DNA from 4 places in the Kineococcus rugosus genome. Region 2 is predicted to be linked to each of the others. Evidence: riboswitches for the same ligand, from Rfam matches in the RefSeq annotation. Region 2 holds a riboswitch; each other region holds the start of a gene.
What was found. Region 2 has a riboswitch for S-adenosylmethionine ahead of ACRYM6_RS16835 (aminotransferase class V-fold PLP-dependent enzyme). Riboswitches for the same ligand answer to the same signal wherever they lie in the genome.
Positions count from the first base shown of each region.

Region 1 (7,661 bases), on a different contig from region 2:
CTGGTCACCGAGGCCGAGCACCACGCCAACCTCGTGCCGTGGCAGGAACTGTGCGCCCGCACCGGCGCGGTGCTGCGGTGGGTCCCCGTCACCGACGAGGGCCTCCTGGACCTCTCGGCCCTGCCGGCCCTGATCACCGCGCGCACGAAGGTCGTCGCGTTCGCGCACGCCTCGAACGTCCTCGGCGCCGTGGCCCCCGTCGCCGAGCTCGTCGCGGCCGCGAGGTCGGTCGGCGCCCTCGTCGTGCTCGACGCCTGCCAGTCCGTCCCGCACCTGCCCGTCGACCTGCCCGCCCTCGGCGTGGACCTCGCCGCGTTCTCCGGGCACAAGATGCTCGGGCCCTCGGGGGTCGGTGCGCTGTGGGGGCGCGCGGACCTGCTCGCCGCGATGCCGCCGTTCCTCACCGGCGGCTCGATGATCGAGCTGGTGCGGATGGAGCGGTCGACGTACGCGCCCGCCCCGCAGAAGTTCGAGGCCGGGGTCCCCATGGCCGCGCAGGCCGTCGGGCTGCGCGCCGCGGTGGACTACCTGCGCGGGCTGGGGCCCGGCGGGTCCGGGATGGCCCGCGTCGAGGCCCACGAGCGCGCCCTGACGCGGCTGCTGCTCGGTGAGCTGGCGCAGCTGCCGTGGGTGCGGGTGCTCGGCCCGGCCGAGGCCGCCGACCGGGTGGGGCTGGTGTCCTTCACGGTCGAGGACGTCCACGCCCACGACGTCGGGCAGCTGCTCGACGACGAGGGGGTGGCGGTCCGCGTCGGGCACCACTGCGCCTGGCCGCTGCACCGCCGGTTCGGCGTCGCCGCGACGACCCGGGTGAGCTTCGGGCCCTACAACCAGGCCTCCGACGTGGACGCCGTGCTGCGCGGTCTGCACCGGGTCCGGGCCCTCTTCGCGTGAGACGGTGGGGCCCGTGGACCTGTACCAGCAGCTGATCATCGAGCACTCCAAGCGGCCGCACGGCGAGGGGCTGCGCGCGCCGTTCGGGGCCGAGGCCCACCACGTGAACCCGACCTGCGGCGACGAGATCACCCTGCGCGTCCAGGTCGAGGGCGACCAGGTCGCCGACGTCTCCTACGACGCGGCCGGCTGCTCCATCAGCCGGGCCTCGGCGTCGGTCCTGCACGACCTCGTCGTGGGCCGGCCCGTCGAGGAGGTCGGCCCGCTGCGCGAGGCCGTGCAGCAGATGCTCACCAGCCGCGGCGCCGACCCCGGCGACGAGGACGTCCTCGGCGACGCCGTCGCCCTCGCCGGGGTCGCGAAGTACCCGGCGCGGGTCAAGTGCGCGCTGCTGTCCTGGTCGGCGCTGGCCGACGCGCTGCTGCGGACCCCCGCCGCGTGAGCGGCGCCGTGCGGATCCGCGAGCACGCCGACGACGACTGGGCGCAGATCTGGCCGTTCTTCGACGAGATCGTCGCCGACGGCGAGACGTACGCCTACCCCGCGGGCCTGACCGGCGAGCGGGCCCGGCGGCTGTGGGTGACGCCGCCGCCGGACGCGACGTTCGTCGCGGTCGACGGCGACGTGGTCCTGGGCACCGCGCGGTCGGGCCCGAACCGCCCGGGCCGCGGCGCCCACGTCGCGACCGCGAGCTTCATGGTCGCCCCCGCCGCGCGGGGCCGGGGCGTGGGCCGCGCGCTGGGGGAGCACGTGCTGGGCTGGGCGCGGGACCAGGGGTTCCTGGCCATGCAGTTCAACGCGGTCGTCGAGACGAACACCGCCGCCGTCGCGCTGTGGCAGTCGCTGGGGATGCGCGTCGTCGGCACCGTGCCGCAGGCCTTCGACCACCCCGAGCACGGGTACGTGGGCCTGCACGTCATGCACCGCTTCCTCTGACCCCCGACCCCGCTTCCCCGGACCGGCCGTGGTCGTCCGGTCACGGCCGCCGCCGTCGATGCCCTACGCTGACCGGACCATCCAGAGCGGCCGAGAGACCTGGCTCGTCGACGCCGCAGCAACCCCCGCACGGGGGTGCTCATGCCAGGACCGATGGGAGGAACAGTGGGTTACGCCGGCGACCTCACCCCGCGTGAGGCCTTCGAACTCGTCCGGGACGACCCGGCCGCCGTCCTGGTGGACGTCCGCACCGAGGCCGAGTGGCGGTTCGTGGGGGTCCCGGCCGGCCCGGGCGCCGAACCCGTCCTCGTCTCGTGGCTGCCCGTCGACCCCGGGCGGTTCCTCACCGAGCTGTCCGCGGCGGGCATCACCCCGCAGGCCGGCCGCACGGCCGTCTTCCTGTGCCGCTCGGGGCAGCGGTCGGTCGCCGCGGCGGAGACGGCCACCGCCGCGGGCATCACCAGCTTCAACGTCCTGGAGGGTTTCGAGGGACCGCTGGACGCCGACGGCCACCGCGGCGGCTCGGGGTGGCGGGCGGCCGGGCTGCCCTGGAAGCAGTCGTGAGCCGGGACTGGCGGCCGGACACCACCGCCGTCCGCGGCGGTCTGGCCCGGTCGCCGTTCGAGGAGACCGCCGAGGCGATGTACCTGACCTCCGGCTACGTCTACGAGACCGCCGCCGACGCCGAGGCCGCGTTCACCGGCGACGTCGACCGGTTCGTCTACTCCCGCTACGGGAACCCCACGGTGTCGGTCTTCACCGAGCGCCTGCGGCAGCTGGAGGGGGCCGAGGCCTGCTACGGCCTGGCCAGCGGGATGTCCGCGGTGTTCTACGCCCTCGCCGCGCTGCTCGGCGCCGGGGACCGCGTCGTCGCCGCCCGCAGCCTGTTCGGTTCCTGCTTCGTGGTCCTCGACGAGATCCTGCCGCGCTGGGGCGTGGAGACGGTGTTCGTCGACGGCGAGGACCTCACCCAGTGGGAGGCCGCGCTCGCGCAGCCGACGCAGGCCGTGTTCTTCGAGACGCCCGCCAACCCCATGCAGACGCTGGTGGACATCGCCGCGGTCACCGAGCTCGCGCACGCGGCGGGCGCGACCGTCGTCGTGGACAACGCCTTCGCCTCGCCCGTGGGGCAGCACCCGTTGCAGTTCGGGGCCGACGTCGTCGTCTACTCGGCGACCAAGCACATCGACGGGCAGGGCCGGGTCATGGGCGGCGCCGTCCTGGGGACCGCGGAGTTCATCGACGGCCGGTTCCGGGAACTCACCCGGCACACCGGCCCGACGCTCAGCCCGTTCAACGCCTGGACCCTCGCCAAGGGCCTGGAGACCCTCAGCCTGCGGGTGCGGCACTCGGCGGCCACCGCGCTGCGGCTGGCCGAGCACCTCGAGCAGCACCCGGGGATCCGCTGGGTCCGCTACCCGCTGCTGCCCAGCCACCCGCAGTTCGACCTGGCGAAGCGGCAGATGGACCTCGGCGGGACGATCCTCACGTTCGAGCTCGACGCCCCGGCAGGACGCGGCAAGGAACGCGCGTTCGGGGTGCTGGACGCGCTGCGGACCGTCGACATCTCCAACAACCTCGGCGACGCCAAGTCGCTCGCCACCCACCCCGCCACCACGACCCACCGGCGCCTGGGCGCCGAGGGCCGGGCCGCCATCGGCCTGGGCGACGGTGTGCTGCGGTTGTCCGTGGGCCTGGAGGACCCCGACGACCTGCTCGACGACCTCACCCGCGCCCTCTCCTGAAACCCCGATCGGAGTCCCTTGTCCAGCAAGCAGATCCACGTCTCGCACGCCGGCAGCCTGCCGCGCACCCCCGAGCTCATCGCGGCCAACGAGGCGCGCCGCGTCGCCGACGACGGGTTCACCCTGGAGCGCACCCCCGAGTTCGAGGCCCTGCTCACCGACGCCGTCGTGGACCTCGTGCGGCGTCAGCGCGACCTCGGCGTGACGATCGTCGGCGACGGCGAGTACGGCAAGGCCATGTCCAGCGCCGTCGACTACGGCGCCTGGTGGTCGTACTCGTTCCAGCGCGTCGCCGGTCTGGAGGTCACCGGCGAGGACCTGTTCACCCAGCCCGTCGTGCGCTCGGCACCGGGGGAGGTCCGGCTGACGAGCTTCCCCGACCGCCGCGACTGGGTGCGGTTCCGCGAGGCCTACCAGGACCCGACGTCGGGCATCTCCACGGGCAAGAACGCCACCGCGTTCCCGGCCACCACCGGCCCGCTGTCCTACACCGGCCACGACGCGATCGCCTCCGACATCGCCAACCTCAAGGCCGGCCTGGCCGCCGCGGGCGTCGAGCAGGGGTTCATCACCTCGCTGTCCCCGGGCAGCGGCGCGCGCATCGCCAACCGGTACTACGCGACCGAGGAGGAGCACATCTGGGCGTGGGCCGAGGTGATGCGCGAGGAGTACAAGGCGGTCACCGACGCGGGGCTGATCGTGCAGATCGACGACCCGTCCATCGCGGAGAACTGGGACCAGATCAACCCCGAGCCCTCCGTGGAGGACTACCGCGCGTTCACCCGGATCCGCGTCGAGGCCCTCAACCACGCCCTGCGCGGCCTGCCCACCGAGCAGGTCCGGTTCCACCTGTGCTGGGGTTCCTGGCACGGCCCGCACACCACCGACGTCGAGTTCAGGCACATCGTCGACCTCATGCTGGAGATCGACGCCGGGTCCTACTCCTTCGAGGCGGCCAACGTGCGCCACGAGCACGAGTGGAAGGTCTGGCGGGACGTGCAGCTGCCCGAGGGCAAGACGATCGTGCCCGGCATCGTCAGCCACGCCACCAACGTCGTGGAGCACCCCGAGCTCGTCGCCGACCGGATCGAGCGGTTCGCCTCGGTCGTGGGCGCCGAGAACGTCGTCGCCTCCACCGACTGCGGCCTCGGCGGGCGCATCCACCCGCAGATCGCGGTCGCCAAGCTCGCCGCCCTGGGTGAGGGCGCCCGGATCGCGGGTTCGCGGCTGTTCGGGTGAGCTGATGGCGGCGGGGGAGGCGGCCTGGGCGCTGTGGCAGGACTCGCCGTGGGGCCGGTTGCGGTACCACGTCGTCGCCCGGCTCCTGCGGTCCTGGACCGAGGACCTGGGACCGGGGCTGCGGGTGCTCGACGCCGGCGGCGGGGACGGGCGCGACGCGCTGCCGTTCGCCCTCGCCGGCCACGACGTCACGGTCCTGGACCGGTCGCCGGAGATGCTCGCCCTGGCGCGCGCGGCCGCCGCGGCGGCCGGGGTCGCCGACCGCGTCCACACCGTGGCCGCCGACCTGGAGGACCTCACGGCCCTGGCGGCGCTGACCCGGCACCGCGAGGGCGGCTCGGGGTCCTTCGACGTGGTGTTCTGCCACGACGTCCTGCAGCACCGGGCTTCCCACCAGCAGGTGCGGGCGGACGTCGCGACGCTCGTGTCGTCGGTGCGCCCCGGCGGGCTGGTGTCGCTGCTGGCCCCGAACCCGCCCGCCGACGTCCTGGCGACCGTCCTCGGCCAGGGGCCCGCCGCCGCGTGGGTCGCCCTCGACGCCGAGCGGGCCGGCGACCCCGCGACCGGGCACACCGCGCTGCGGTTGTCCCCGGAGTTCGTCGAGGACGCCCTGGCCGCCGCCGGCTGCGACGTCGCGGGCCGCGCGGGCGTCCTCGCGGTCACGGCGCTGCTGGAGGACGCCCGGCGCGAGGACGACCGGGTCGTGGCCGACCTGGAGGAGCTGGAGGTCGAGCTCAGCGCGCGGCCCCAGTTCGCCGGGACGGCCCGGTACTGGCTGCTCGCGGGCCGGCGCCGCTGACCCCGCACGACCCCCGCGGGTCCGGGGTCAGCTGGTGGTGCGGCGGCTGCCGAGGACGAAGGTCTGGATCGCGGTGACGGCCGCGCCGCGGGCCCACTCGGTGAACCCGGTCGGCTGCACCTCCAGGTCCAGGGCGCTGGCGTACCGGCTGCGGTGCTCGTGCAGCCCGCGGTGCAGCGCGTCCTGCCCGACGACGGCCAGGCGGATCCCCTCGCCGGAGAGGATGACCTTCTCGGGCATGGTGAGGTTGCCGATGGCCGCGACGAGGACGCCGAGGCCGTAGGCGGAGTCGTCGACGACGCGGCGGGCCAGCCGGTCGCCGGCGGCGGCGAGGTCGAGGACGTCCTCGTACCGCACGGGGCGGCGCAGGGCCGCCGAGGCCCGGGACTCCACGGCCGCCACGGTGAGCAGCGCGTCGGCGCACCCCTGGTGCCCCTCGGGGCACAGCGGACCGCCGGGCAGCAGGGGGAAGTGCCCGAGCAGACCGACCCCGGCGTCCGGGCGGTCGAGCACCTCGTCGCGCACGACGAGGCCGTACCCGAGCCCCTCGCCGATGGTGAGGACGGCGAAGTGGCCGCAGCGGCGGGCCGACCCGAACCACTGCTCGGCGCGGGTGAAGGACAGCAGGTCGTTGTCGACCACGACCGGCAGGCCGAGCTCGGCCTCGAGGTCGCGGCCCAGGGGGACGTCCTGCCAGCCCAGGAAGCTGGCGTTCAGGACGTGCCCGCCCTCCCCGACGAGACCGCCGAGGGCGACCCCGACGGCGCGCACGTGCGCCGTCGCGCGGTGCCCGTGCTCCTCGACGACCGCCCGCGCGAGCCGGACCACGGTGGCGCGCACGGCGTCGGGGGAGGAGTCGGGCAGGACGGCCTCGGTGCTGCGCAGCACGTTGGCGCGCAACGAGGTCAGGACGACGTGCACGGTCGTCGCGGTCAGCTTCACCCCCACGAACAGGTGCGAGTTCTCGTCGACGTCCATGGGACGGGTGGGCCGGCCTGTCACGGGGTCGGGGGCCTCGCCGATCTCCCGGAGCAGGCCGGAGTCGAGCAGCGGCCGGGACAACCGGGTCAGCGTCCCGGCGGACAGGTCGAGCCGGCGGGCCAGCTCGCTGCGCGGCAGCGGCCCGTCCAGCAGCACTTCGAGGGCGATGCTGTGCGCCGTGCCCGTCAGTGGTGTCCAGGCCGCGGCGGTCGGCGCGGTGGGGGCGCCGGGTGCGGGAGCGTCGATGGTCCGCCTCCTTCGTCGGAGCCAGATCGTACGCCTGGGAGTGTTGGTGCGGAACCCACTTCCGGAACTTCACCCCCTCGGGTGTCGTGACCCGTGGTGTTTGACGGCGTGGGAGTTTCGGCGTACAACTCTCCCTGTCCAGTACGCCGACGTACCGACGGAGCCACCGTGACCCAGCACGACCCCACCCCCCTCGCCCCGGCCGAAGGCCCCGCCGTCGGGACCGGCGCCGTGGCGGGTCGGACCCTGCACCTGCGGGCCGCGGGCGTCAGCCTCGTCGTCGACGTCCCCGCGACGTCCGTCCCGGTCGTCGTGCACTGGGGCGCCGACCTCGGCGACCTGTCCGAGCGCTCCCTGGCCGACCTCGTCACCGCCGGCCGCACCGCCCGCGCCAACAACGACGTCGACGAGCCGCAGCCCGTGCGCCTGCTGCCCGAGCAGTCCTGGGGCTGGGCCGGGCGGCCCGGGCTGAGCGGGCACCGCGCGGGAGCCGCCTGGTCCACCCGCTTCGTGCCGACCGCGGTGCACCTCGACGAGGCGGCGGCCGGGGGGCGGCTGCAGGTCGAGTGCACCGACGACGACGCCGCGCTGGCGCTGACCCTCGAGCTCGAGCTCCTGCCCTCCGGCCTCCTGCGCCACCGCGCGACGGTGACCAACACCGGCGCGCAGCCCTACGAGGTGGCCGACCTCGCCCTCAGCCTGCCCGTCCCCGTGGTGGCGACGGAGCTGTTCGACCTCGCCGGCCGCTGGGCCAAGGAACGCCTCCCGCAGCGCCGCCCGCTGACCTTCGGCTCGCACGTGCGGGAGAACCGGCGGGGCCG
Region 1 covers NZ_JBJLSJ010000003.1:143,713-151,373, reverse strand. The annotation lists gene ACRYM6_RS02755 (SufS family cysteine desulfurase) at 1-894, shown strand, start outside; gene sufU (Fe-S cluster assembly sulfur transfer protein SufU) at 908-1,336, shown strand; gene ACRYM6_RS02745 (GNAT family N-acetyltransferase) at 1,333-1,830, shown strand; SAM riboswitch class I at 1,905-1,990, shown strand; gene ACRYM6_RS02740 (rhodanese-like domain-containing protein) at 1,996-2,394, shown strand; gene ACRYM6_RS02735 (O-succinylhomoserine sulfhydrylase) at 2,391-3,575, shown strand; gene ACRYM6_RS02730 (cobalamin-independent methionine synthase II family protein) at 3,594-4,814, shown strand; gene ACRYM6_RS02725 (class I SAM-dependent methyltransferase) at 4,819-5,613, shown strand; gene ACRYM6_RS02720 (ROK family protein) at 5,641-6,750, opposite strand; gene ACRYM6_RS02715 (alpha-galactosidase) at 7,009-7,661, shown strand, end outside.
Region 1: it holds a riboswitch for S-adenosylmethionine, as region 2 does, so the genes downstream of both, ACRYM6_RS02740 (rhodanese-like domain-containing protein) here and ACRYM6_RS16835 (aminotransferase class V-fold PLP-dependent enzyme) in region 2, are expected to answer to the same signal.

Region 2 (7,661 bases):
CACGCCGCGGTCGTCGGCGTGCCGGAAGCGGGTGCCGGGGCCGATCTCGGGGACGAGGTAGTGGTAGTTCGTGTCGAACCACTTCGTCATCTCCAGCGGCGCCTGCGCCCCGCGGCCGCGGGCGATGGTGGAGTACCCGGCGAGGTCGACCCTGCCGTCCTCCCCGACGAGGTCGGCGAACCGCTCGGGCACCGCGCCGACGGCCACGGCCGCGTCGAGGACCTGGTCGTAGGCGGAGAACGACGACGGGATGGACGCGTCGTGGGCGGGCAGGCCCAGGCGGTTGAGGCGGCGGACGGTGGCGGCCCGGACGGCGGCGAGCGCGGCCTCGGTGGTGGCCAGGTCGGCCTTGCCGGACCACAGCGCCTCGAGGGCCTTCTTGGTCTCGCGGTCGGGGCCGATCCGGGGGTACCCCAGGATCGTCGCGGTCCACGCGGGCGTCCCGGTGGGGGTCGTGTCGCTCATCGGGTGGGTCCTCCTGCAGCGGCGGCCGCCGGGGCGGCCGGAGTGGGGTCGGCGGGTCGGGTCGCGGGTCGGGTCGCGGGTCGGGTCAGGTCGAGGTGGTCGAGGAGGTCCAGCGCGGGCGCGGCCGCGTTGAACGTGTACAGGTGCAGGCCGGGGGCACCGGCGGCGAGCAGCCCGTGCGCCAGGCCGGAGGTGAACGCCGTGGCCGCGCGGCGGCGGGCCCGGGGGTCCTCGTCGTCCAGGGCGGCGAGCAGGGCGCGGGGGGCCGGGACCCCGGTGAGCTCACCGATCCGCTGCAGCCGGCGGGCGTCGTCGGAGACGGCGAGGCCGGGCAGCAGGGGGATGGTGATCCCGGCGGCCCGGGCGCGGTGGACGAACGCGGCGTACTCGTCGGCCGAGAACGTGACCTGGCAGATCGCGAACCGGGCACCGGCGTCCTGCTTGGCCCGCAGGACGGCGAGCTCGTGCTCGTCGCGGCCCCGCGGGAACGCGGCGACGGCCAGGGTGAGCTCACCCTCGTCGAGGGGGCGCGACCCTCCCCGCAGGGCCAGCCGGCGCCGGTCGGCGACCTGGAGGAGTTCCACCAGGTCGCGGGCCGTGGCGACCCCGTCGGGGTGCGGGGCCCAGTCCGCGGCGCCGGCCGGCGGGTCGCCGCGCAGGGCGAGGACGTTGCGCACGCCGGCGTCGAAGAACTCCCCGGCCAGTTCCACGACCTCCCGGCGGGAGGACCCCACGCAGGTCAGGTGCGCCATGGCCGGGACGGCCGTGGTGCGCAGGACGTGGCACAGCAGGTCCCGGCTGGGCCCCCGCGTCGCCCCGGCCGCCCCGAACGTCACCGACACGAAGTCGGGGTTCGCCGCGAGCAGGTCGGACAGCTTGCGCCACAGGGTTTCCCGGCCACCGTCGGACCGGGGCGGGAAGAGTTCGAAACTGAGCGTGGGCCGCCCCGTCGCACCGGCGACGAGAGGCGCGAGCGTCATCGCGCGGTTCCCCGGCCGGGAACCGGGTAGGGGGTGGCGACATCGGTGGTGCGCATCACGAACTCCATCGGCCTGGCGTTAGCACCCTCGCCCGGGCTCGGGGGGTTGCTGCGGCGTCGTCGAGCCAGGACTCTCGGCCGCTCTGGATGGTGTGCTTCGAATGTAGACCGGCGCCGACGCCGGCCACAAGGGGTTCCCCCGAACGGCCCGCGACACGCCGACCTTGATTCCGGCCGGTCGCCCGTGGCAATCTCGCCCCAGGTCATGAGCGCCAGCGACAAGCCCCGGCTCGCTGGCCGGCAACCCTCCTCCGCGGTGGGGTGCCCCGGGTGACGACCTGGCCGGTTCCGAGGTGGTTCCGGCAAGCGCGGACCTCGCCGGGCGGGCCCCGGTCCTCCCGGCAGGGTCCACTCCCCGAGGAGACCTCGCGTGACGACGAGCACCCTGAGCCCCAGCCGCCCCTCCCGTCCCGCCCTCGCTCCCCTGCTGCCCGTCGTCGGCGCCGACACCGTCGTGCCGCTGGCCACCGGGGGCCGGGCCACCTACGTCAACCTGGACAACGCGGCCAGCGCCCCGGCCCTGGCCGTCGTGGCCGCCCGCGTCGCGCAGGTGCTGCCGCACTACGCCAGCGTGCACCGCGGGGCCGGGTACCTGTCCCGCGTCTCGACCGCGCTGTTCGAGCAGGCCCGGGCCCAGGTGGCGGGGTTCCTCGGGGCCCGCGGGGACGACCTGGTGGTGTTCACGCGCAGCACCACCGACGCCCTCGACCTGCTGGCCCGGGCCGTCCCGGACGGGGCCCGGGTGCTGGTCGCCGACGTCGAGCACCACGCGAACCTGCTGTCCTGGCAGCGCTCGGCGCGCACCACGGTGGTCCGCGGCGGGTCCGACGCGGAGGAGACCGCGAGCCTGCTGGAGGCCGAGCTGGCCACCGGGCGGTACGCGCTGCTGGCCGTCGCGGGGGCCTCCAACGTGACCGGCGAGGTGCTGCCGCTGCGCCGGCTGGCGCGGGCCGCGCACGCCGCCGGTGCCCGCATCGCCGTCGACGGCGCCCAGCTGCTGCCGCACCGCCGGGTCAGCCTCGCCGCCGACGACCCCGCCGACGACCTGGACTGGATCGCCCTGTCCGGCCACAAGCTGTACGCCCCCTTCGGGGCCGGCGCCCTGGTGGGCCGCCGCGACTGGCTGGACGCCGCCGAGCCCTACCTGGCCGGGGGCGGCGCCACCCTCGACGTGAGCCACGACGCGGTGCGCTGGGCGGACGGCCCGGACCGGCACGAGGCGGGCTCGCCCAACGTCGTCGGCGCGGTGGCGCTGGCCCAGGCGTGCGCGACGCTGGCGGCCCTGCCCACCGCGGCCCTGGAGTCCCACGAGGCCGCGCTGCGCGACCGGCTCGTGGAGGGCCTGGGCGCGCTGGAGGGCGTCGAGGTGGTGCGACCGCACCCGGCCGACGCCGTGGGGGTCGTGACCTTCACGGTCCCGGGTCGCCCGGTCTCGGAGGTCGCCGCGTACCTGTCGGCCGAGCACGGCATCGGCGTGCGCGACGGCCGGTTCTGCGCGCACCGGTTCGCGGACTCCCTGGGCCTGGTCGAGGGCGGGCTGCGCGCCTCGACCGGGGTGGGGACGAGCTCGGACGACGTGGACCGGCTCGTCGCGGCGGTCGGGCGCTTCCTGACCACCGGGCCGGAACTGCAGTACGGCGTCGTGGACGGCCACTGGGGTCCCCTGACGGACGCCCGGCCGGCTCCCGAGACCTTCCTCGGCCCGGTGCCCGAACCGCGCTGACCCGCCCGCGCGGCCGAACCCCGCTCACGCGACCGCGTGGACGTCCCGTGACCCACACCCCAGGAGTGACATGAGCCCGACCCCCTCGCCCGCAGCCCCCTCGGTGGACGCGCTGACCGCCGGGCGGGCCGTCGCCGGTGGCGCGCTGCTCGTCGACGTCCGCAGCGACGCCGGGCGCGCGGCCCACGGCGGACTGCCGCAGGCCGTCGTCGTCGCCACGACCGACGTCGGGCCGGCGTTCACCGTCGGTGGCCCCGGGGCCCTGCCACAGCTGACCGGACTGGACCAGGAGATCGTCGTGATCTGCGGTTCGACGGCCGGGTCGGGCCCGGTCGCCGCCGAGCTGCTCGCCGCGGGGTTCACGAACGTCGTGCAGGTCGACGGGGGCTTCCCCGCCTGGAAGGCCGCCGGGCTGGCGCCCGGGGAACCCGCGCAGGCCTGAGGTGACGAGCACCGCGGAGCACCGCGACCCCGCACCCACCCCGCACCGGGCGCGCCGACGGTGCACGATCCACCACCCCCGGCGGGGCGCCGGCGCCCGCCGCGTGGCGGGCCGGGCCTCAGGGCACGGGCTCGCTGTCGGGGCGGGGACCACCGCCGGCACCGCGGACGTCCCCGGACAGCAGCGCGTGGAGCTCGGCCTCGAACTCCGCCCAGCTCAGTTCACCGGGACCCGGTTCCGGTTCGGTGTCGACCGGGGACCAGGGGAACCCCCACTGACCGTGCCCGGCCAGCGCCAGACCCTCGACGACCGCGCCTCCGAAACTGGTTGCGGCAGCGCACAAACGCGTCCACACTCGATGTCCTCGCACCTCGCACCTCCGCTCTCGGGTGCCTCACTGTGACACACCCGCACCGATCCGCAAGGGCCTTCGCGAGGTTTCCGCCGCGAGGGTTCCCCGGTGCGGCGCCCACCGGCCGGGGACGGTGGGGGACGGCGCGCCCGACCCCCACCCCGTGACCCCTCCCCCCAGATCAGGAGCAGACATGCCCACCCCGTTCCACGTGTTCCTGGAGGTCGACGGCGGCGGGTGGCACCCGGCCGCCTGGCGCCGCTCCCGCACGACCCCCGACCAGGTGTTCTCCCCCGCCCGGCTCCGGGAGTTCGCCGTCACGGCCCAGGCCCAGGGCCTGACGGGGCTGACGTTCGAGGACAGCACCAGCACCAACCCCCGCAACCCCGTCGGGCACCTCGACGCCGTGCAGCGGGCGGCGTTCCTGGCCGGGACGACCGACGCGATCGGGTTGCTGCCGGTGGCCGCGACGACGTACGCCGAGCCGTTCCACCTCGCCGCGCAGATCGCCTCCCTCGACCACTCCAGCCACGGGCGGGCCGGCTGGGTCGCGACGACCTCACCGGCGCAGACCGCCCGGGCCGTGGACCTGCCCGTGCCCGCGGACCCGGCGGCCGAGCTCGCCGACGTCGTCCGCGCCGTGCGGGCGCTGTGGGACTCCTGGGAGGACGACGCGGTGATCCGCGACGTCGCCACGGGCCGCTACGTCGACCGCGACCGCCTGCACCACGTCGACGTCGTCGCGGACACGTTCTCCGTCAAGGGCCCGCTCACCGTCCCGCGGTCCCCGCAGGGCCAGTCGGTCGTCGCCGTCCACGAGCGCGACCTGACCGACCGGACCGCGGCCGACGTGGTGCTCAGCGGCGACGAGCGGGCCCGCCGCCGCGCGGGCGGCCCGCTCGTCGTGCTCGACGTCGAGTTCGCCCTGGACACCGAGGCCCACCCGGCGCCGGACCGCCTCGCGGCCCTCGACGCCGACGGCACCGCCCCGGACCTCGGCCGGATCCGCTGGGCGGGGTCGGGCGAAGGCCTGGCCCGGTACCTGGCCGGGCTGGCCGGCTCGGTGGACGGCGTCCGGCTGCACGCGGCCGTCCTCGACGAGGACCTGCGGGCGCTGCTGCGCACGACCCTGCCGGCGCTGCGCGTCGCCCGGCTGCTCCAGCCGCCGGTCGCCGGCGCGACGCTGCGCTCCACCCTGGGCCTGGCCCGACCCGTCAACCAGTTCGCCACGGCCTGAGGACGCCCCACGATGACCCACCCCACGACCGACCTGCGCTACCCCGACGCCGTCGTCCACTTCGGCGTGTTCTTCCAGGGCGTCAACCACAGCACGATCTGGTCGGACCCGCGCAGCGGTTCCCAGCTGCACCCCTCCACGTTCACCCAGCTGATCCAGACCGCCGAACGCGGCCTGTTCGACGCGTTCTTCCTGGGCGAGGGCCTGCGGTTGCGCGAGCAGCGCGGGAAGATCCACGACCTCGACATCGTGGGCCGCCCCGACGCGCTGACCGAGCTGGCGACGCTGGCGGGCCTCACGTCGCGCATCGGGCTGGTCGCGACGCAGAACACCACGTACAACGACCCCGCCGACCTCGCCCGCCGGCTGGCGTCGCTGGACGTGCTGTCCGGCGGACGTGCCGCGTGGAACGTCGTCACCACCGACAACGCCTGGACGGGCGCGAACTTCCGCCGCGGCGGGTACCTGGACCACGCCGACCGGTACGAGCGGGCCGAGCGGTTCGTGAACCTCGCCAAGGCCGTCTGGGACAGCTGGGACGGGACGGGTTTCACGCCGGTGACCTCCCGCGACCGGTTCTTCGACGTGGAGATCACCCCGACCGTCCCGCGCAGCCCGCAGCAGCACCCGGTCCTGTTCCAGGCGGGCGACTCCCCCGCGGGCCGCGACTTCGCGACCCGCACGGCCGACGTCATCTTCTCCCGGCACGGGACCCACCACGCCGACGCCCTGGAGTTCGCCGACGACATCCGCCGCCGCACGGTCGCCGCGGGCCGCCCCGAGGGCGACGTGCTGATCCTGCCCGGCACGCAGGTCGTCGTGGCCGACAACGAGGCCGAGGTCGAGGAGAAGGCCCGCTGGGTCCTGGAGCAGCAGGTCACCCCCGCGACCGCGCTGTCCCTGGTCGGGCAGGTGTGGGGCGAGGACCTGTCGGGCTACGACCCGGACGGCCCGCTGCCCGCGCACGACCCCGTCATCGAGGACATCGACGGCACCCGCGGCGCGCACCGCGCCGGCAGCAACGCCCGCGACCTCGCGCGGCAGTGGCGCGCGGTGGCCGAGGAGAACAAGTTCTCGCTGCGGGAACTGGTGCTGCACCACTCCTCCGAGCGCGGGTTCGCCGGGACGGCCTCCCAGCTCGCCGACGAGCTGACCTTCTGGGTCCGCTCGGGCGCCAGCGACGGGTTCAACATCACGCCGTACCTCGTGCCGTCCGGGCTGGACGACATCGTCGACCAGCTCGTGCCCGCCCTGCAGGACCGCGGGGCGTACCCGAGCGAGTACGTCGGCACGACGCTGCGCGAGCACCTGGGGCTGCGGCCGCCGCTGACGCGCCGCTGAGCCACCACGGACGTGCGGGCCCCCGGGACACCTTCCCGGGGGCCCGCACGCGGTGCGCGGCTCGCCGTCACCCCTGCCGGGCGGTCTCGTCCCGCAGCAGCTCGCCGAGGTACCGGGCGATCTCCCCAGGCCCCGAGCGCGGCGCGACGGCCTCCACGGCGGGGTTGTAGTTCGTGTTGGTGTTCACGTCGTACGTGACGGTGCGCCCGTCGGCGGTCTCGAGGAACTCGATGCCGGCGATCTCGATCCCCGCCTCGCGCAGCAGGTCCGCGTACCGCCTGATGAGCGGGGTGTCGGCCGTGACGTCCCCGCGCAGCGAGAACAGCCCCTGCGGGCCGTCCACGACGCACGCCTCGAGGGCCTGCCCCGAGGTCGGGACCTCGCACGCGTCGGCCGGGCACAGCTCGAAGCTTCCCGCCGAGGTGTCGACCCGCACCGCGTACACGAACTCCCCGCCGACGAACTCGGCGCGGGTGATGAACGGCTGCGCCGAGCGCAGGTACTCCTGCAGCAGGGTGATGCCGTCGGCCGGTTCCTCGAACTCCGGGGAGGCGACGTGCGCGTCGAACTCCTCGTGGGAGTCGAACCGGCGCACGCCCAGGCCCTTGCCGCCCTGGTTGTGCTTGGTGATGAACGGCACGTCGAGCTCCCGGGTCCGCCGCGACAGGTCGTCGCGGCCGAACACCGCGAGCGTGCGGGGCACGTCGAACCCGTGGCGGCGCAGCAGGGCGTGCTGGGCGACCTTGCTGACCTCCAGCTCCACGACCGGCGTGCCCCCCACGACGCGCCGCCCCCAGCCCTCCAGCCAGGCGAACACCGCGCGGGTGTACTCCTTGGTGCGCTCGTGGCCGCGGGTGTGCGCCGACGCGCTCAGCCGCGACCAGTACACGCCGGGCGCCGGTTCGGCGTCCAGGTCCAGGGAGCCGTCGGTCAGCAGCACCTCCTGGAACGGCACACCGGCGGTGCGGAACGCCGCCTCGAACGGCGGGAACCACTCGGGGTTCTCGTGGACGACGTGCACGCGCGGCTCGGTGCCGGTCGCGAAGGTCCAGCTGCGGGTGT
Region 2 covers NZ_JBJLSJ010000030.1:36,313-43,973, forward strand. The annotation lists gene metE (5-methyltetrahydropteroyltriglutamate--homocysteine S-methyltransferase) at 1-465, opposite strand, end outside; gene ACRYM6_RS16830 (methylenetetrahydrofolate reductase) at 462-1,445, opposite strand; SAM riboswitch class I at 1,507-1,598, opposite strand; SAM riboswitch class IV at 1,706-1,819, shown strand; gene ACRYM6_RS16835 (aminotransferase class V-fold PLP-dependent enzyme) at 1,875-3,227, shown strand; gene ACRYM6_RS16840 (rhodanese-like domain-containing protein) at 3,298-3,669, shown strand; gene ACRYM6_RS16845 (LLM class flavin-dependent oxidoreductase) at 4,215-5,258, shown strand; gene ACRYM6_RS16850 (NtaA/DmoA family FMN-dependent monooxygenase) at 5,271-6,599, shown strand; gene ACRYM6_RS16855 (ATP-grasp domain-containing protein) at 6,667-7,661, opposite strand, start outside.

Region 3 (7,661 bases), on a different contig from region 2:
CAGCGCGAAGCGGGTCGTGACCCGCCGCGCGAACGCGACGTGGTCCGGCGGGCCGGCCACCTCGAACCCCGCCGCCGCGACCAGCCCGTCGTCCAGCTCCAGGACCTCGGCCGAGCGCAGCGGCCACCGCTCGTGCTCGTTGGCGATCCACCAGGTGCGGCCCAGGTGCTGCGCGTGCAGCCCGAACCGCGACGTGAGGAACACCCCGAGGTCGTCGACGGCCGGTGCGCCCTCGCGGACGGCGACGCGGCTGCGCACCCCCGCGCGGGTCCGGCACGTCCACAGCAGCTCCCGCGCCCCGTCCCGCACGCGCACCGCGTGGCGCATCGACGACCAGCGGTAGGGCAGGCCGAACGCCAGCTGCGCGCCGACGACGACGGCGAGCCGGCTCGCGTCCAGGCTCGCGAACACCACCCCCCGGCGGCCCTCGTCGTCCACGGAGTAGAACCGCACGTTCGTCTCCAGGAACGTTCCCGCGTACGGGACGCTGCCCCGCCGTCCCGGCCCGGCCCCGCGCAGGGTGAAGGGGATGAGGCCCACGTAGGTGGCGCCGTCGAGGACGTCGGGGCGGACCCCCGGCGGCATGAGCGGCGCGACCCGGGCGGGGTCCACGGCCCAGTGCAGGAACGCGAGGTCGTCCCAGTGCTGGTGCATCATCACGGGCCCGTGCAGGGCCACGGCCTCGGGCGAGGGCAGGCGGTCGACCACCCCGACAGGGTGCCGGAGGCGCCCCGGTCCGGCGACCCGTTCGGCACCACCCCCGTGGCTGGCCTACAGTGTGCCCACCATCCAGAGCGGCCGAGAGACCTGGCTCGTCGACGCCGCAGCAACCGCCTCCCCGTGAGGTGTGGTGCTCATGCCGGGACCGATGGAGGAGATCGCGTGACGACCACACCCACCGCCACCGCGTCCGCGTCCGCCCCGGGCGCCACCCGCGTCGACGCCGCCGGCGTGCGGCTGCGCGGCGTGAGCCGCTCCTTCGGCGGGCACCGCGTGCTCGCGCCGCTGGACCTGGACCTGCGGGCAGGCAGCACCGTGGCGCTCGTGGGCGCCTCCGGCTGCGGGAAGTCGACGCTGCTGCGGCTCGTCGCCGGCCTGGACACCCCGTCGGCCGGCACCGTCGAGGTCGCCGGGCAGCCCGTCCGCGGGGTCCACCCCCGCACCGCCGTCGTGTTCCAGGAACCGCGCCTGCTGCCCTGGCGCGACCTCGCCGGGAACGTCGCCTTCGGCCTGCCCCGCGGCACCGCCCGCGCCGCCGGGCGCGAGGAGGTGCTGCGCTGGCTGGAGGTCGTCGGCCTGGAGGACTTCGCCGGGCACCGGCCGCGGCGGGTCTCCGGCGGCATGGCCCAGCGGACCGCGCTGGCCCGGGCGCTGGTCCGCCGCCCCGGCGTCCTGCTGCTCGACGAGCCGTTCGCCGCCCTCGACGCCCTCACCCGGCTGCGCATGCAGGACCTGCTCGACGAGGTCCAGCGCGGCACCGGGGCCACGGTCGTGTTCGTCACCCACGACGTCGACGAGGCGCTGCACCTGGCCGACCGCGTCCTGGTGCTCGGCAAGGACGGGAACGACGACGAGGCGGGTGCCCGCGTCGTGCGCGACCTCGTCGTCGACGCGCCCCGCCCCCGCGACCGCGCCGACGCCGCCACCGCCCGGCTGCGCGTCGAGCTGCTCGACCTGCTCGGCGTCCCCCGCACCGCCTGAACGACCCCCCGCGCACCCCCCACCACCGCACCCCCGGGAGAACTGTGTCCACGCTGCCCCGCACCACCACCCGTCGCGCCCTGCTCGGCCTCGGCCTGGGTTCCCTCGCCCTCACCGCGGCCGGCTGCGTGCAGGGCGAGTCCTCCTCCGGCAGCGCCGCCCCCACCGCGAGCAGCGGGTCCGGCGGCGGCGACCGGGTCCGCCTCGACTACGCCCTCTACAACCCCCTCAGCCTCGTCGTGCGCGAGCAGAAGATCCTCGAGGACGCCGGCCTGACCGTGCAGTGGGAGCAGTCGCAGGGCAGCAACAAGGCCAACGAGTTCCTCCGCAACGGCAACCTCGACCTGGCCTCCACCGCCGGGTCGGCCGTCCTGCAGGCCCGGACCAACGGCTCGCCCGTGCAGACCGTCGAGGTGTACTCCCAGCCGGAGTGGACCGCGCTCGTCGTCGGGAAGGACTCCACCGTCACCGACGTCGCGGGGTTGCGCGGCAAGAAGATCGCGGCCACCACCGGCACCGACCCGTACTTCTTCCTCCAGCAGGCGCTCGCCCAGGCCGGGTTGTCCGGTTCCGACGTCGAGATCCTCAACATCCAGCACGCCGACGGCCGCGCCGCCCTCGAACGCGGCGACGTCGACGCGTGGGCGGGGCTGGACCCGAACATGGCGGCCACCGAGATCCAGGCCGGGTCGAAGCTGCTGTACCGCAACGTCGACTTCAACACCTACGGCGTCCTCAACGCCCGCGAGGAGTTCATCCAGGACTCCCCCGACCTCGTCCAGCAGGTCGTCGACGCCTACGCGACGGCCCGCGCGTGGGCGCTGGCGAACCCCGCCGAGCTCGCGACGCTGTACGCGACCGCCGCGCAGCTGTCGCCCGAGGTCGCCGCCCGCGTCCTGGAACGCACCACGCTCGACCTCGACGGGGTTCCCGGCGAGGCGCAGCGGACGGTGCTGGCCGGGATCGTCCCGCTCATGGCCGCCACCGGTGACGTCCCGTCGGAGGACGCCGCGACGACGGCGCTCGACACGCTGCTCGTGCCGGAGTTCGCGCAGAAGGCGTCCGCGTCGTGAGCGTGGCCACTCCCGCCCGGGAGCGGACCCCGGACGCCCCGGCGCGCCGGGTCCGGTCCGGCTGGTGGCTGGGGGCCGTCGTGCCCGTGGCCCTCGTGGCGGCCTGGTGGGCGACCACCGCGGCCGGGGTGTTCCTGCCCAGCCAGCTCCCGCCGCCCGGTGACGTCCTCACCGCCGCGCAGCAGTTGTGGACCACCGGTCAGCTCCAGACGAACATCGCCATCAGCGTGCAGCGGGTGCTCGTCGGGTTCGCGCTCGGCGCCGCCGCGGGTCTCGTCCTCGGCGGGCTGACGGGGTCGTCCCGGCTGGCGTACCGCCTGCTGTCCCCGACCCTCGGGGCGCTGCGCGCGGTGCCGTCGCTGGCGTGGGTCCCGCTGCTGGGGTTGTGGATCGGGCTCGGGGAACCCCCGAAGATCACCCTCGTCGCGATCGGGGCGTTCTTCCCCGTCTACACGACCGTGGTCTCCTCCCTGACCCACCTCGACCCCGCGCTCGTCGAGGTCGGCCGCGCCTACGGCCGCCGCGGCATCGGGTTGTTCACCTCGATCCTGCTGCCCGCCACCGCACCCGCGCTGCTGTCCGGGTTGCGGTTGGGGCTGGCGCAGAGCTGGCTGTTCCTCGTCGCCGCCGAGCTCATCTCCTCCTCCATCGGCCTCGGCTACCAGATGACCAACGGGCAGAACACGTCCCGCACCGACCAGGTGCTGCTGGCGATCATCCTGCTGGCGCTGCTGGGCAAGGCGTCCGACGTGGTGCTCGGGTTCGTCGAGGGACGGGTCAAGGCGTCGCGGGACTGACCCGCCCGTCCCCCGGGGGCCCGGTCCTGCTGCGGCGGGGCCGGGCCCCCGTCGTCCCCGCCCCGGGGAACGCGGCGCCCGTCCCGGCCGTCCTCCGGGAGGGGGCCGGCCGGCGGCCCCGGGGACGGAGGACGGGATGGCTCTGCGCGACCTGGCCGCACGCTTCGGTGCGGGTGCGGCGACGGTGGACACGGTGCTGGAGGACGACGTCGCGCGGCCGGGTGGCCCCGTGCGGGGCCGGGTCGTCGTGACCGGCGGCAAGGTGCCCCAGGACGTGCAGGAGGTCGTCGTCGCCCTGCAGGCCCGGGTGGAGGTCGAGAGCGGCGACACCGAGTGGCGCGAGGACGTCGCCTTCGGCAGCGCCCGCGTCGGCGCGGGGTTCACCACCGTGCCCGGGCAGCGGGCCGAGCTGCCGTTCGCGCTGACCCTGCCGTGGCAGACGCCGATCACCGCGATCGGCGGCTGGCACCTGCGCGGGGTGGCCGTCGGCGTGGCGACCCGGCTCGTCATCGCCGGGGCCGTCGACCCCGGCGACCTCGACGGCCTCACCGTGGCGCCGCTGCCGGTGCAGCAGGCCGTGGTCGACGCCCTCGGGTCCCTCGGCTGGCGGTTCAAGCACGCCGACGTGGAGAAGGGCCGCGTGCGCGGCTCCGACCTGCCCTTCTACCAGGAGCTGGAGTTCGCCCCGCCCGCTCACGTGCGGAAGGTGAACGAGCTGGAGGTCACCTTCCTCGCCGACGCCCACGGCGTGGACGTCGTCCTGGAGGCCGACCGCCGCGGCGGCCTGCTCACCGAGGGCCGCGACGTCGTGAGCCGGTTGCGGTTGTCGCACACCGACACCGACCGGGCCCGGGTGGCCGCGACGCTGGACCGCGCCGTGCACGAGCTCGGCGCCCGGCGCGGCTGGGGCTGGTGAGACCCCGCCGGGCCCGGGGAACCGGGCCCGGCGGTCCCGTGGTCAGCGGACGCTGAGCGTCAGCTGCTGGGACCCGGCGTGGACGTCGTCGGCGAGGTCGACGCGGTACAGACCCGACGCCGGCAGCGTCACCGTCACATCACGCTGGTTGCGGCTGTGCGTGGTGTGCAGCGGGGTGCCGTCGGGGGCGATCAGCGTGAACGTCCCGGTGCCCGAACCGTCCAGCTGGATCCGGGCGCGCTGCCCGGCCTTCGCGGCGAACGTGTACGCGGCGCGGTCGCGCGGGCCGACCTTCGCGGTGACCGTCGCGCTGGTGCGCCCGGGGGCGAAGTCGATCTTCGTGGCCTCGGCCACCACCGGCTTGTCCGGCTGAGCCGCGGGCTTGCCGGTGGTGGGCTTGGTGGTGGGGATGGACAGGTCCAGCCGGTAGCTGGAGGGGCGGGTGGAGACGATGTCGACGTAGTACCGCCCGCTCTCGGGCAGCCGGTAGGTGAAGTCGGACTGGCGCGGGCTGTGCGCGTCGTGCACCGCCGGACCCGAGGGACCGACCAGCGTCCAGGTCTGGGCGCTGGTGGAACGGGCCAGGTGGATGTGGGCGGTCTGCCCGGCCTTGGCGTCGAAGACGTACCGGTCGTCCTCCTCGGGGCCGACCTTCCCGCTGACCGAGGCGGAGGTGGCGCCGTGGGCGAAGTGGATGACGGTCTGCGCCGGGACGCCGTGGGCGCCCGAGCCGGTGCCGGTCCCGGTGACCGGGCCGGCCGCGGCGGCGACCCCGGCCCCGCCGAGCAGGGCGGCGGCGGTCAGGACACCGGCGGTGAGGACCTTGGAGTGCTGGGAGTTCATGGTGCTCGTGCCTCTCGGACCAGGACGGTGGTTCGGGCCCGCTGACTGCGGTCCCGGCTCCGTCGGTGAGAGGACGCGACAGCTCCTGCACCTGTTACACCGTTCGACGGGGCAACTTCACGGTGGTGGACAGGACGGAACCGGGGTGAGCGCGGCGAGGGTGCACGTCGACCCGCGGTGCGAGGCGGAGCGCCCGGGTGCGGTCCGCACGACGGACGCACCCGCGCGCCGTCGGCTCCCCGCTACGACCGGCTGAGGGGCGGCGCCGCGCCCGGGGGTGCGGGGGGCAGCACTCGCGGACCGGCCTCGCGGGGACGGGGACCCTCCTCGGGGTGGGCCCGCAGGACCAGCAGCGCGACGTCGTCCTCGGGCGAGCCGTCGAGACGGCCCAGCAGCGCGTCGCACAACTCCTCCACGGGCAGGTGGTGCAGCTGCTCCAGGGTGGCGCGCAGCCACTCCATGCCCTGCTGCAGCGGCGCGTCCCGGCGTTCGACCAGGCCGTCGCTGTACAGGACGAGGGTGGCCCCGGGGTCCAGGGTCACCGTGTGGTCGTGGCGGTCGGTGCCGGGCACCAGGCCCAGCAGGGTGTCCGGGGCGGTCTGCAGGAGGCGCGCGGCGCCGTCGGGGGCGATGAGGACCGGCGGGGGGTGCCCGGCGTTGGACCACCGCAGGGTGCGCAGGCCGGCGGCCCGCTGCTCGTCGGTCTGCTCCACCTGCGCCAGGACGGCCGTGGCGATCACCCCCACGCCGAGGTGGTGCATGGCGGTGTCCAGACCGCTCAGGACGGCGGCGGGCGCGGCGCCGAGGGTGATGGAGACGCCGCGCAGCAGGTTGCGGACCTGCGCCATGGCGGCGGCCGCGTCGCGGTCGTGCCCGGCGACGTCACCGACGACCAGGGTGGTGGTGCCGGTCGGGCCCAGGAAGCAGTCGTACCAGTCGCCGCCGACCTGGGCGTCGGACGCGGCGGGCAGGTAGCGCACCGCGATCTGCAGGTGGTCCGGCTCGAACGGCGCGGTGAGCAGGCTGCGCTGCAGCGTCTCGGACATGCGCCGCTGCTCCCCCGCCACGCGGCGCTCCTGCTCCTGCACCTGCAGCGCGGCGAGGTTCTGGGCGCACTGGGCGGCGAACGCCTCCATGAGCTCGACGTCGCGGTCGGTGAAGTCCTGCGGGTCGCGCCAGCCGATCGTCAGCCCGCCCAGCGAACGGCCCCGGGCCTGCAGCGGCAGGGACACCCACGTGCCCAGGCCGGTGCTGGTGACGGCCTCCTCCATCAACGGGGTGGACCGCACGGCCGCCTCGCGGTCCGCCAGCACCACCACCCGCCCCGTCGCCGCGGCGACGGCCACCGGCAGCGGGCTGTCCACGGGGATGCGCGCGAAGGTGCGGCGGGCCTGGTCCCCCAGGGAGTCGGTCAGGGTCAGCTCCAGCACCTCGGTGCCGCCCGTGCCCGTCCGCACGGCCACGGCGCCGCCGCCCGCACCGAGCATCCCCAGGCCCCGGCCGACGATGATGTCGGTCAGCTGCGCGACGGTCTCCGCCCCGCTCAGCTCCCGCGCCACCTGCACCATGCCGGCCAGGCGCCGCGCCCCCGCGGTCTCGGTGGTCAGGGCCTCACGCAGCTCCTGCCCGCGCACGTACAGGTCCGCCTCGGCCGGGGACTGGTCCTCCAGGGCCGCGTAGAGGCCGACGCCGGAACCGGAGCGCTGCCGCAACTTCTCGGTGGCGTAGTCGCTGACGTCCTCCGTCCGGTGCAGCACCAGCACCACCTGCCCGGCGTCGTCGATCACCGGGGCGTTCACCGCGCTCCACCAGCGGGGTCGGAAGAGCCCGTCGGCGTCGGCGATGTCGTACTTCTGCAGCGGCATGGTGTCCTGGCGCCCGGTCCGCAGCACCCGGCGCAGCGAGGCCTCGAGGTTCGCGCTCGCCCGCGCCCCCGGGTCGTCGGGGTTGTCGGGGAAGACGTCGAACACCGACCGGCCGATCAGCTCGGGCCGGGTGCGGCCGGACGACTCCAGGAAGGCCCGGTTGACGGTCACGAACCGCAGGTCGGTGTCGAACACCGCGAACGCGGTGGGGACCGCGTTGAAGACCGCAGCCAGGTCCAGGTGCGAGGCATCCGTCACGTGCTGCATCCCGTCGTCCGAGAGATCCGCCGCCCCCGACACGTCGTGAGGTCAGCTCCGTGCTCCTGTCCCAGCTGGAGGACAGTCACGCAGTCAGTCGCCCACCATGCCAGAGGCCCGGCCCCGCTCTCGCGGTTCCGGGCCTCTGGCCTGCGGTCTTGATGGTCGGGGTGACAGGATTTGAACCTGCGGCCTCTTCGTCCCGAAC
Region 3 covers NZ_JBJLSJ010000008.1:72,219-79,879, forward strand. The annotation lists gene ACRYM6_RS06210 (YqjF family protein) at 1-708, opposite strand, end outside; SAM riboswitch class I at 783-875, shown strand; gene ACRYM6_RS06215 (ABC transporter ATP-binding protein) at 952-1,701, shown strand; gene ACRYM6_RS06220 (aliphatic sulfonate ABC transporter substrate-binding protein) at 1,746-2,774, shown strand; gene ACRYM6_RS06225 (ABC transporter permease) at 2,771-3,571, shown strand; gene ACRYM6_RS06230 (sporulation protein) at 3,708-4,487, shown strand; gene ACRYM6_RS06235 (peptidase) at 4,530-5,330, opposite strand; gene ACRYM6_RS06240 (SpoIIE family protein phosphatase) at 5,573-7,453, opposite strand; tRNA gene ACRYM6_RS06245 (tRNA-Pro) at 7,616-7,661, opposite strand, start outside.
Region 3: it holds a riboswitch for S-adenosylmethionine, as region 2 does, so the genes downstream of both, ACRYM6_RS06215 (ABC transporter ATP-binding protein) here and ACRYM6_RS16835 (aminotransferase class V-fold PLP-dependent enzyme) in region 2, are expected to answer to the same signal.

Region 4 (7,661 bases), on a different contig from region 2:
GCGGCCCCCGAGGGGCGGGGGTCGACGAGCCAGACGTCGCGGTCGCTGCCGGCGTCGACGATGGGCTCGTCGTCGAGGTCGGCGATGGACAGCGACGGCTCGGCGGCCAGCGGGTGGGCGCGGGCGAACACCGCCACCCGCTCGACCTCGGCCACGGTCACCGCGCGCACCCGCGGGTCGGGGTCGCGCCCGGGCGGCAGCTGGACGAAGGCGACGTCGACCAGCCCGGCGGCGAGGTCGGTGACCTCGCGCCCCCACGGGACGTGCCGCAGCACGACGTCGAGCTCGGGGCTCTCCTGGGCGGCCTCGACGAGCCGCGTGGAGACCCAGCGCGGGGTGGAGGTGCCGATCCCGACGGTGAGCCGTTCCCGTTCCCCGGCCTCGGCCAGCCGGCGGGCCCGGACCAGGGCCCGGTCCAGCAGTTCGGTGATGCGGTGCGCGTCGGCCAGCAGGGCCTGCCCCGCGGGGGTCAGCGGTGAGCCCTCGCGGGCGACGCCGCGGGCGTCGCGCACCACGAGGCGGCCCCCGACGAGCGCCTCGACCCGGGCGATGGCCTGGCTCAGCGCGGGCTGGGAGACCTGCAGGGACGCGGCGGCGGCGGTGAAGCTGCGTTCGCGCGCGACGGCCACCAGGTACCGCAGGGACCTCGCGTCCAGTTCCCCTCCCGGCCGTGCCGCGCGCTCATCCACGCGGTGGATGCTCCCAGAACACCGCCTTGTGCGACACGGCGGGCCGTGCTCCCTACGTTGGACGGGTGCACCCGCCCCGCTCCCTCACCGCGCTGCCGAAGGTCCACGTGCACGCGCACCTGGACGGCTCCTACCCGCGGGCGGCCGTCCTGGACCTGGCCCGGCGCCGCGGCGCCGCCCTCGACCCCGGCACGGACCTGCCCGTGCGCGCGGGGGCGTTCGGGCGGCCCGGCGGCTGGCGGGACGTGTGGGAGTTCTTCGAGGCCTACGGCCGCGTCCCCGCCCTGGTCGCCGACCTCGACGACCTCGCCGGGTTGTGCCGGGCGCTGGTGGCGCAGGAGGCCGAGCAGGGGGTCGTGTTCCTCGAGCCGGCGATCGAGCCGCAGCTGTACGCCCCGCGGCTGGGCAGCTTGCGGGAGGTGACCCGGGTGGTGCTGGGCGCCTTCGCCGACGCCGGCCGCGAGCACGACGTCGAGGTGGGCGCGCTGGTGACGGTCAACACCGACCAGGACGAGCCGATCGCCGCCGACCTCGCCGCGATCGCCGTCGAGTTCGCCGGGGCCGGGGTGACCGCGTTCGGGACCGCCGGTTTCGAGGAGCCCTCCGGGCTGGGGCGCTTCGCGGGGTGCGCGGCCGCGGCCCGCGCGGCGGGGCTGCCCGTCGTCGCGCACGCGGGGCAGACCGGCGGGTGGGAGTGCGTCGCCGAGGCCGTCGACGTCCTGGGCGCCACCCGGATCTCCCACGGCGTGCGGTCGGTGGAGGAGCCGCGGTTCGTCCAGCGGCTGGTCGAGGCCGGGATCGTGCTGGACGTCGCGCCGGTGTCCAACGTCGCCCTCGGCGTGGTCGCCGACCTGGCCTCGCACCCGGCCCCGGTCCTGCACGCCGCCGGGGTCGGCGTCACCCTGAACGCCGACGACCAGCTGTGGTTCGGGCGCAGCGTGAGCGACCAGTACGCGGTGGCCCGGGACGTGTGGGGGCTGCCGGACACCGAGCTCGCGGCCCTGGCCGGCCACGGGCTGCGCGTGGAGGGCATGAGCGCGGCGACGCGGCAGCGCCTGGGGCGGGGGCTGGCGGACTGGCTGGGCACCGCGTGAGCCTGCTGCTGTCGGCGTTCGAGATCAACGGGCCGAACCTCACGAGCCAGGGGATGTGGGCGCACCCGGAGCAGGAGTCGTCGCGGTACACCGACCTCGCGCACTGGACGGGCCTGGCCCGGCTCCTGGAGGACGGGGGTTTCGACCTGCTGTTCCTGGCCGACTCCCCCGGGTACCCGGTGCTGGGCGGGGTCGTCCCGGACGTGACGTTCGAGCAGGCCGTCGAGATGCCGACCAACGACCCGCTGCTGCTGGTCCCGGCCATGGCCGCCGTCACCGGCCGGCTGGGTTTCGCCGTGACGGCCTCGACGACCTTCGAGGGCCCGTACCCCAACGCGCGGCGGTTCGCGACGCTGGACCACCTGACGCGGGGGCGGATCGGCTGGAACGTCGTCACGACGTCCTCGCCGGTGGTCAGCGCCCTGCACGGCCGCGAGGCGCTGCCGCCGCACGACGTGCGGTACGACGTCGCCGACGAGCACCTCGAGCTCAGCTACCGGCTGTTCGAGGGCAGCTGGGAGGACGGCGCGGTGCTCGCCGACAAGGCCGCCCGCCGGTACGCCGACCCCCGCCGGGTGCACGAGGTCCACCACGAGGGGCGGTGGTTCTCCTCGCACGGGTACTTCAAGGTCGAGCCCTCCCCGCAGCGCACCCCGGTGATCCTCCAGGCCGGGGCCAGCCGACGGGGCCGGGAGTTCGCGGCCACCCACGCCGAGGTCGTCTTCCTGCAGGGCCGGGACGCGGCGTCGCTGCGCCGGCACGTGCAGGACGTGCACGCCCGCGCCGCCGCGCACGGGCGGGCCCCGGGGTCGGTGCGCACCCTGGCCGGCGTGAGCGTCGTGCTGGGCCGCGACCGCGCCCACGCCCGCGCCCGGCTCGAGGAGTACCTGTCCTGGGTGGACCCCGACGCCGCCCGCGCCTACTACGCGGCGATGACCGGGATCGACCTGGCGGCGCTGGACCCGGCGGGCAGCTTCTCGGACCTGCGGACCGAGGGCGGGCGCACCCAGGTCGAGCGGTACCGGGGCCAGACGGTCGCCCGGGCCAGCGCGGACTTCCTGCGCTACGGGATGCGCGAGTTCGTCCTGACCGGTTCGGCGGTCGACGTCGCCGACGACCTGCAGGCGCTGGTCGAGCGGACCGGGATCGACGGGGTGAACCTCACCCCGTTCGTCGTGCCCGGCTCCTACCGGGAGTTCTGCGAGCAGGTCGTCCCCGAGCTGCGCCGGCGCGGCCTCGTCGACGGACCGGCCGAGCGTGCGGCAGGCTCTACGCTGCGAGAAGCGATCTTCGGGGCCGGCCGCGCGAGGCTGCCCCCCGACCACCCGGCGGCCCGGTTCCGCCCGGCCCACGAGGAGCAGCCGTGAGCGAGGTCCCCGCGACGTCCGAGGCCCGGGTCGGGGGTGTCGGCGTCGAGCTCAACGGCGTCAACGCCGTCGCCGAGGAGGAGCGGCACGGCCGGCCGCGGGACCTGTTCTGGCCGTGGTTCGCCGCCAACGTCTCGGTGCTGGCCGTCAGCTACGGCTCGTTCGTCCTCGGGTTCGGCATCTCGTTCTGGCAGGCGACGTTCGTCTCGGTCGCCGGCGTCGTGGCGTCCTACGTGGTCGTGGGGCTCGTCGCGATCGCCGGCAAGCGGGGTTCGGCGCCGACGATGACGTTGTCGCGCGCCGCGTTCGGGGTCCACGGCAACCGGCTGCCGTCGCTGGTGTCGTGGCTGCTGACCCTGGGCTGGGAGACGTCGCTGGCGGCCGTCGCGGTGCTGGCCACGTCCACCGTCCTGGACCGGCTCGGGGCCGGCGGCGGGACGGGCACGAAGCTCGTGGCCCTCGTCGTGGTCGTGGGGCTGATCGTGCTCGGCGGCACCCTGGGGTTCGGCGTCATCATGCGGATGCAGCGCTGGATCACGATCGTGACGGCGGTCCTGACGGTGGCCTACATCGGCTTCGCCGCCCACTCCGTCGACCTGGCGGTGGTGGGTGCGATCCCCGGCGGCGACACCGCGGCCGTGGTCGGCGCCTTCACCATGGTCATGACGGGGTTCGGCCTGGGCTGGGCCAACGCCGCCGCCGACTACTCCCGCTACCTGCCGCGGGAGGCCTCCAGCGCCGGGGTGGTGCTCTGGACGACGCTGGGGTGCTCGATCGGGCCGGCCGTGCTGCTGGTCTTCGGCGCGCTCGTCGTGGGGTCGGACCCGGGGCTGAGCGAGCTCGTCGGCCGCGACCCCGTGGGGGCGCTGACCGCGATCCTGCCGACGTGGTTCCTCGTGCCGTTCGTCGTGGTGGCCGTCCTGGGCCTGGTCGGCGGCGCCGTCATGGACATCTACTCCTCGGGGCTGGCGCTGCTCAACGTGGGGCTGCGGGTGCCCCGCCCGGTGGCGGTGCTCCTCGACGGCGCCCTCATGGTCGCCGGCGCCACGTACATCGCGTTCTTCTCGGCCGACTTCCTCACCCCGTTCCAGGGGTTCCTCATCACCCTGGGCGTGCCGATCGCGGCGTGGGCGGGGATCTTCCTGGCCGACCTGGCGACCCGCCGGCGCGGGTACGCCGAGGCCGAGCTGCTCGACGCCCGGGGCCGGTACGGCTCGGTGCGGGTGCTGCCGGTGGCGACGATGGTCGTGGCCACCGTGGTCGGCTGGGGCCTGGTGACCAACGGCGGCGCGAGCTGGCTGACCTGGCAGGGCTACCTGCTGGGCCCGGTCGGGGGCCGCGAGGGCGAGTGGGCGTACGCGAACCTCGGGGTCCTGCTGGCCTTCGCGATCGGCTTCGTCGTCGTCGCGGTGTTCGGGCGGGCGGCGGTGCGGCGGCAGGAGGACCGCTGAGGCTCCCGCCGCCGCGCACCGCCCGGGCGGCGGTCAGGCCCGCTGGACGGTGACCTTCGGCGGGACCTGCAGCGTCTGCGCGATGACGCAGTACCGCTCGGCGAGGGAGACCATCTTCGCCTCCGTCGCCTCGTCGGCGTCGGAGGTGAAGTCGAAGGTGATGGTGACGTCGGTGATCCCGATCGGGACCTCGCGGGAGACCCCGAGGGTGCCGCGGGCGTCCCAGTGCGCGTCGACGGCCACGGAGGCGTTGCGCAGCTCGACGCCCATGGCCGTCGCGACGCTGCGCAGGGTCACCCCGGCGCAGGCCGCCACGGCCTCGCAGAGCATGTCGGCCGAGCACGCCTCGGTGCCGTCGCCGCCGGCGGCGGGGTGCAGCCCGGCGCGGGTCGTCCCGGCGAAGCCGTCGACCGAGACGCCGATGGACTGCCCGTCCAGGACGGCCACCGCCCGGGCCGGGACCAGCGCCTGGGCGGGGTCCTCCCGGTAGGAGTCCTTCAACGGCTTCTGCAGGGCTCTGAGCTCGGTCGAATCCACCGGCGAAGCTTAGGCCCGGCCACGGCCCGGCCCGCAACCTCGCCGCCGGGTCGGCCACACTGGCCGACGTGAAGTGGACCACCGCGGTGCGGACGCTGGAGGAGGTCGCCGACCGCTGCGCGCACGTGAGCCGCCAGCCGGCCGGGATCGTGCGGCTGCGGGTCGAGGAGGCGTGGGTGTTCGGCGCCCTGCTGGGCCCGCGCCGCGACGTGCTCGAGGACGCGGGGGCGGTGCGGGTGGCCCTGGTGACGAACGCCGAGGAGGCCGACTGCGCGCACGGCGCGCAGCCGCCGGCCGCCGGGCACTGGCTGGCCGCCTCGGGGCTGGCGACCCGGCCGGTGACCCTGACGTTCCGGTCGGCGCGGGCGCCGGTGTGGAACCACCTCGTCGACCGGCCGGTGCGGTTCTGGACGGTCGGGGACGGCACCGACCACGAGGTCCTGGGGCAGCTGCGGGCCGGGGACGGCGAGGGCCTGCGCCCGGACCCGCCCACGCCCGCCGAGCTGGCCGCTCGCCTGGACCGCGAGCTCGCGGTCAGCCTGGGGGCGCTGGGCCGCGCGGCGCGCGAATACGACGAGCAGCGCTGGGCGCCGGGGGCGCCGACGCGGCGGGCCGACGCCCTGGCCGACGTGGCCCTGGGGTACCTGGACCTGCGCGCCGCCCGGGACGGGCTGGGCGTCGGTAGCCTCGGCGCATGAGCGACCCCACCCCCCAGGACGCCCCCCAGAAGCTCGCCTACCGGCTGCTGACCGGCCCCGACGACCGGTCGTTCTGCGAGAAGGTGAGCGCCGCCCTGGCCGACGGGTACGTCCTGCACGGCAGCCCGTCGCTGACCACGACCGCCGGCGTCACCGTCGCCGCGCAGGCCGTCGTCCTGCCCCACGCCCTGCCCCCCGCGCGCGGCTGACCCCCGCGCGGGCGGATCGGCGGGACCGTCCACGCTGTCAGACAGCCGGTGTTAGAGTCCTCCCAGGTCATGAGTGACAGCGGAAAGCCCTGGCTAGCTGTCCGGCAACCCTCCTCCGCGGTGGGGTGCCCCAGGTGAGGACCTGGCCGGACGGACCCGTCCGGCAAGCGCGGATCGCCGGACGCCGGTCGATCACGGGAGCCCTGCGAGCCGCGCGCCCGCCCGTACGACCTCCGGAGTGTCCCCCGTGTCCAACGCCCCCGCCCTGCCCGAGAAGCCGAAGCGCCGCGGCCTGCTCATCGGCCTCGTCGCCGCCGTCGTCGTGATCGCCGTGGTCGTCGTGGCCCTCGTCCTCGGCAACCGGGACGACTCGACCAGCACGACCGCCGCGGGAGCCGGCGAGGCGAAGACCGTGAAGATCGGTGTCGCCGACAAGTCGCAGCAGTACTGGACGACGTACACCGAGCTCGCGAAGTCGACGCTGGACGTCGACGTCGAGCTGGTCAACTTCTCCGACTACAGCCAGCCGAACCCGGCGCTGTCGCAGGAGCAGCTGGACCTGAACCAGTTCCAGCACATCCAGTACCTCGCGAACTACAACGCGACCTCCGGCGACGACCTGCAGCCCATCGGGGCCACGGCCGTGTACCCGCTGCCGCTGTACTCCCTCACCGCCGGGTCCGTCGAGGAACTGCCGGCGAACGCGAAGGTCGCCATCCCCAACGACGCCATCAACGAGGCCCGCGGTCTGCTCGTCCTGCAGGAGGCCGGCCTGGTCACGCTGAAGGACGGCGGCAACGCGTTCTCCAAGACCAGCGACATCGAGTCCGCGAAGGTGGACGTCACCACCGTGGCCGCCGACCAGACCGCCAGCGCCCTGCAGTCCGGGTCGGTCGTCGCCGCGATCGTGAACAACGACTACGCGACCAAGGCGAAGCTCACCGACGACCAGATCATCGTCGCCGACGACCCGTCCGCGGCCGCCGCCGCCCCGTACGTCAACATCTTCACCGCGCGCAAGGCCGACACCGGCAACCAGACGTACCTCGACCTCGCGGCGCTGTGGCACGACCCGGCCGTGCAGGAGGTCTTCCTGCAGGAGAACCCCGGCGCGGTCGTCCAGGACACCTCCGCGGCCGACCTGCAGGCGGAGACCGCGAAGGTCGAAGCCGACGCGAAGGCCGCCGCGGGCAAGTGACCGCTCTCATCGCGCTGACGGAGGTCAGCAAGCGCTTCGACCGCCGCGACGGGTCCTCCGTCGCGGCGGTCGACGCCGTTTCCCTGGAAGTCGCGCAGGGCGAGGTCCTCGCGGTCATCGGGTACTCCGGCGCCGGGAAGTCGACGCTCGTGCGGCTGATCAACGCCCTGGAGAAGCCGACCTCGGGCAGCGTCGTCGTCGCCGGCCAGGACCTCACGACGCTGTCCGAGGGCGAGCTGCGCGCGGCCCGGTCGAGAATCGGGATGATCTTCCAGCAGTTCAACCTGTTCCGGTCGCGGACGGTCGCGGGCAACGTGGCGTACCCGCTGAAGGTCGCGGGCGTGGCGAAGGCCGAGCGGGACCGGCGAACCGCCGAGCTGCTCGACTTCGTCGGGCTGCTCGACCGCGCCCACGCTTA
Region 4 covers NZ_JBJLSJ010000035.1:25,667-33,327, reverse strand. The annotation lists gene ACRYM6_RS18230 (LysR family transcriptional regulator) at 1-689, opposite strand, end outside; gene ACRYM6_RS18225 (adenosine deaminase family protein) at 755-1,783, shown strand; gene ACRYM6_RS18220 (NtaA/DmoA family FMN-dependent monooxygenase) at 1,780-3,150, shown strand; gene ACRYM6_RS18215 (purine-cytosine permease family protein) at 3,147-4,601, shown strand; gene ACRYM6_RS18210 (OsmC family protein) at 4,635-5,138, opposite strand; gene ACRYM6_RS18205 (DUF7711 family protein) at 5,207-5,836, shown strand; gene ACRYM6_RS18200 (DUF1737 domain-containing protein) at 5,833-6,045, shown strand; SAM riboswitch class IV at 6,111-6,221, shown strand; gene ACRYM6_RS18195 (MetQ/NlpA family ABC transporter substrate-binding protein) at 6,284-7,243, shown strand; gene ACRYM6_RS18190 (methionine ABC transporter ATP-binding protein) at 7,240-7,661, shown strand, end outside.
Region 4: it holds a riboswitch for S-adenosylmethionine, as region 2 does, so the genes downstream of both, ACRYM6_RS18195 (MetQ/NlpA family ABC transporter substrate-binding protein) here and ACRYM6_RS16835 (aminotransferase class V-fold PLP-dependent enzyme) in region 2, are expected to answer to the same signal.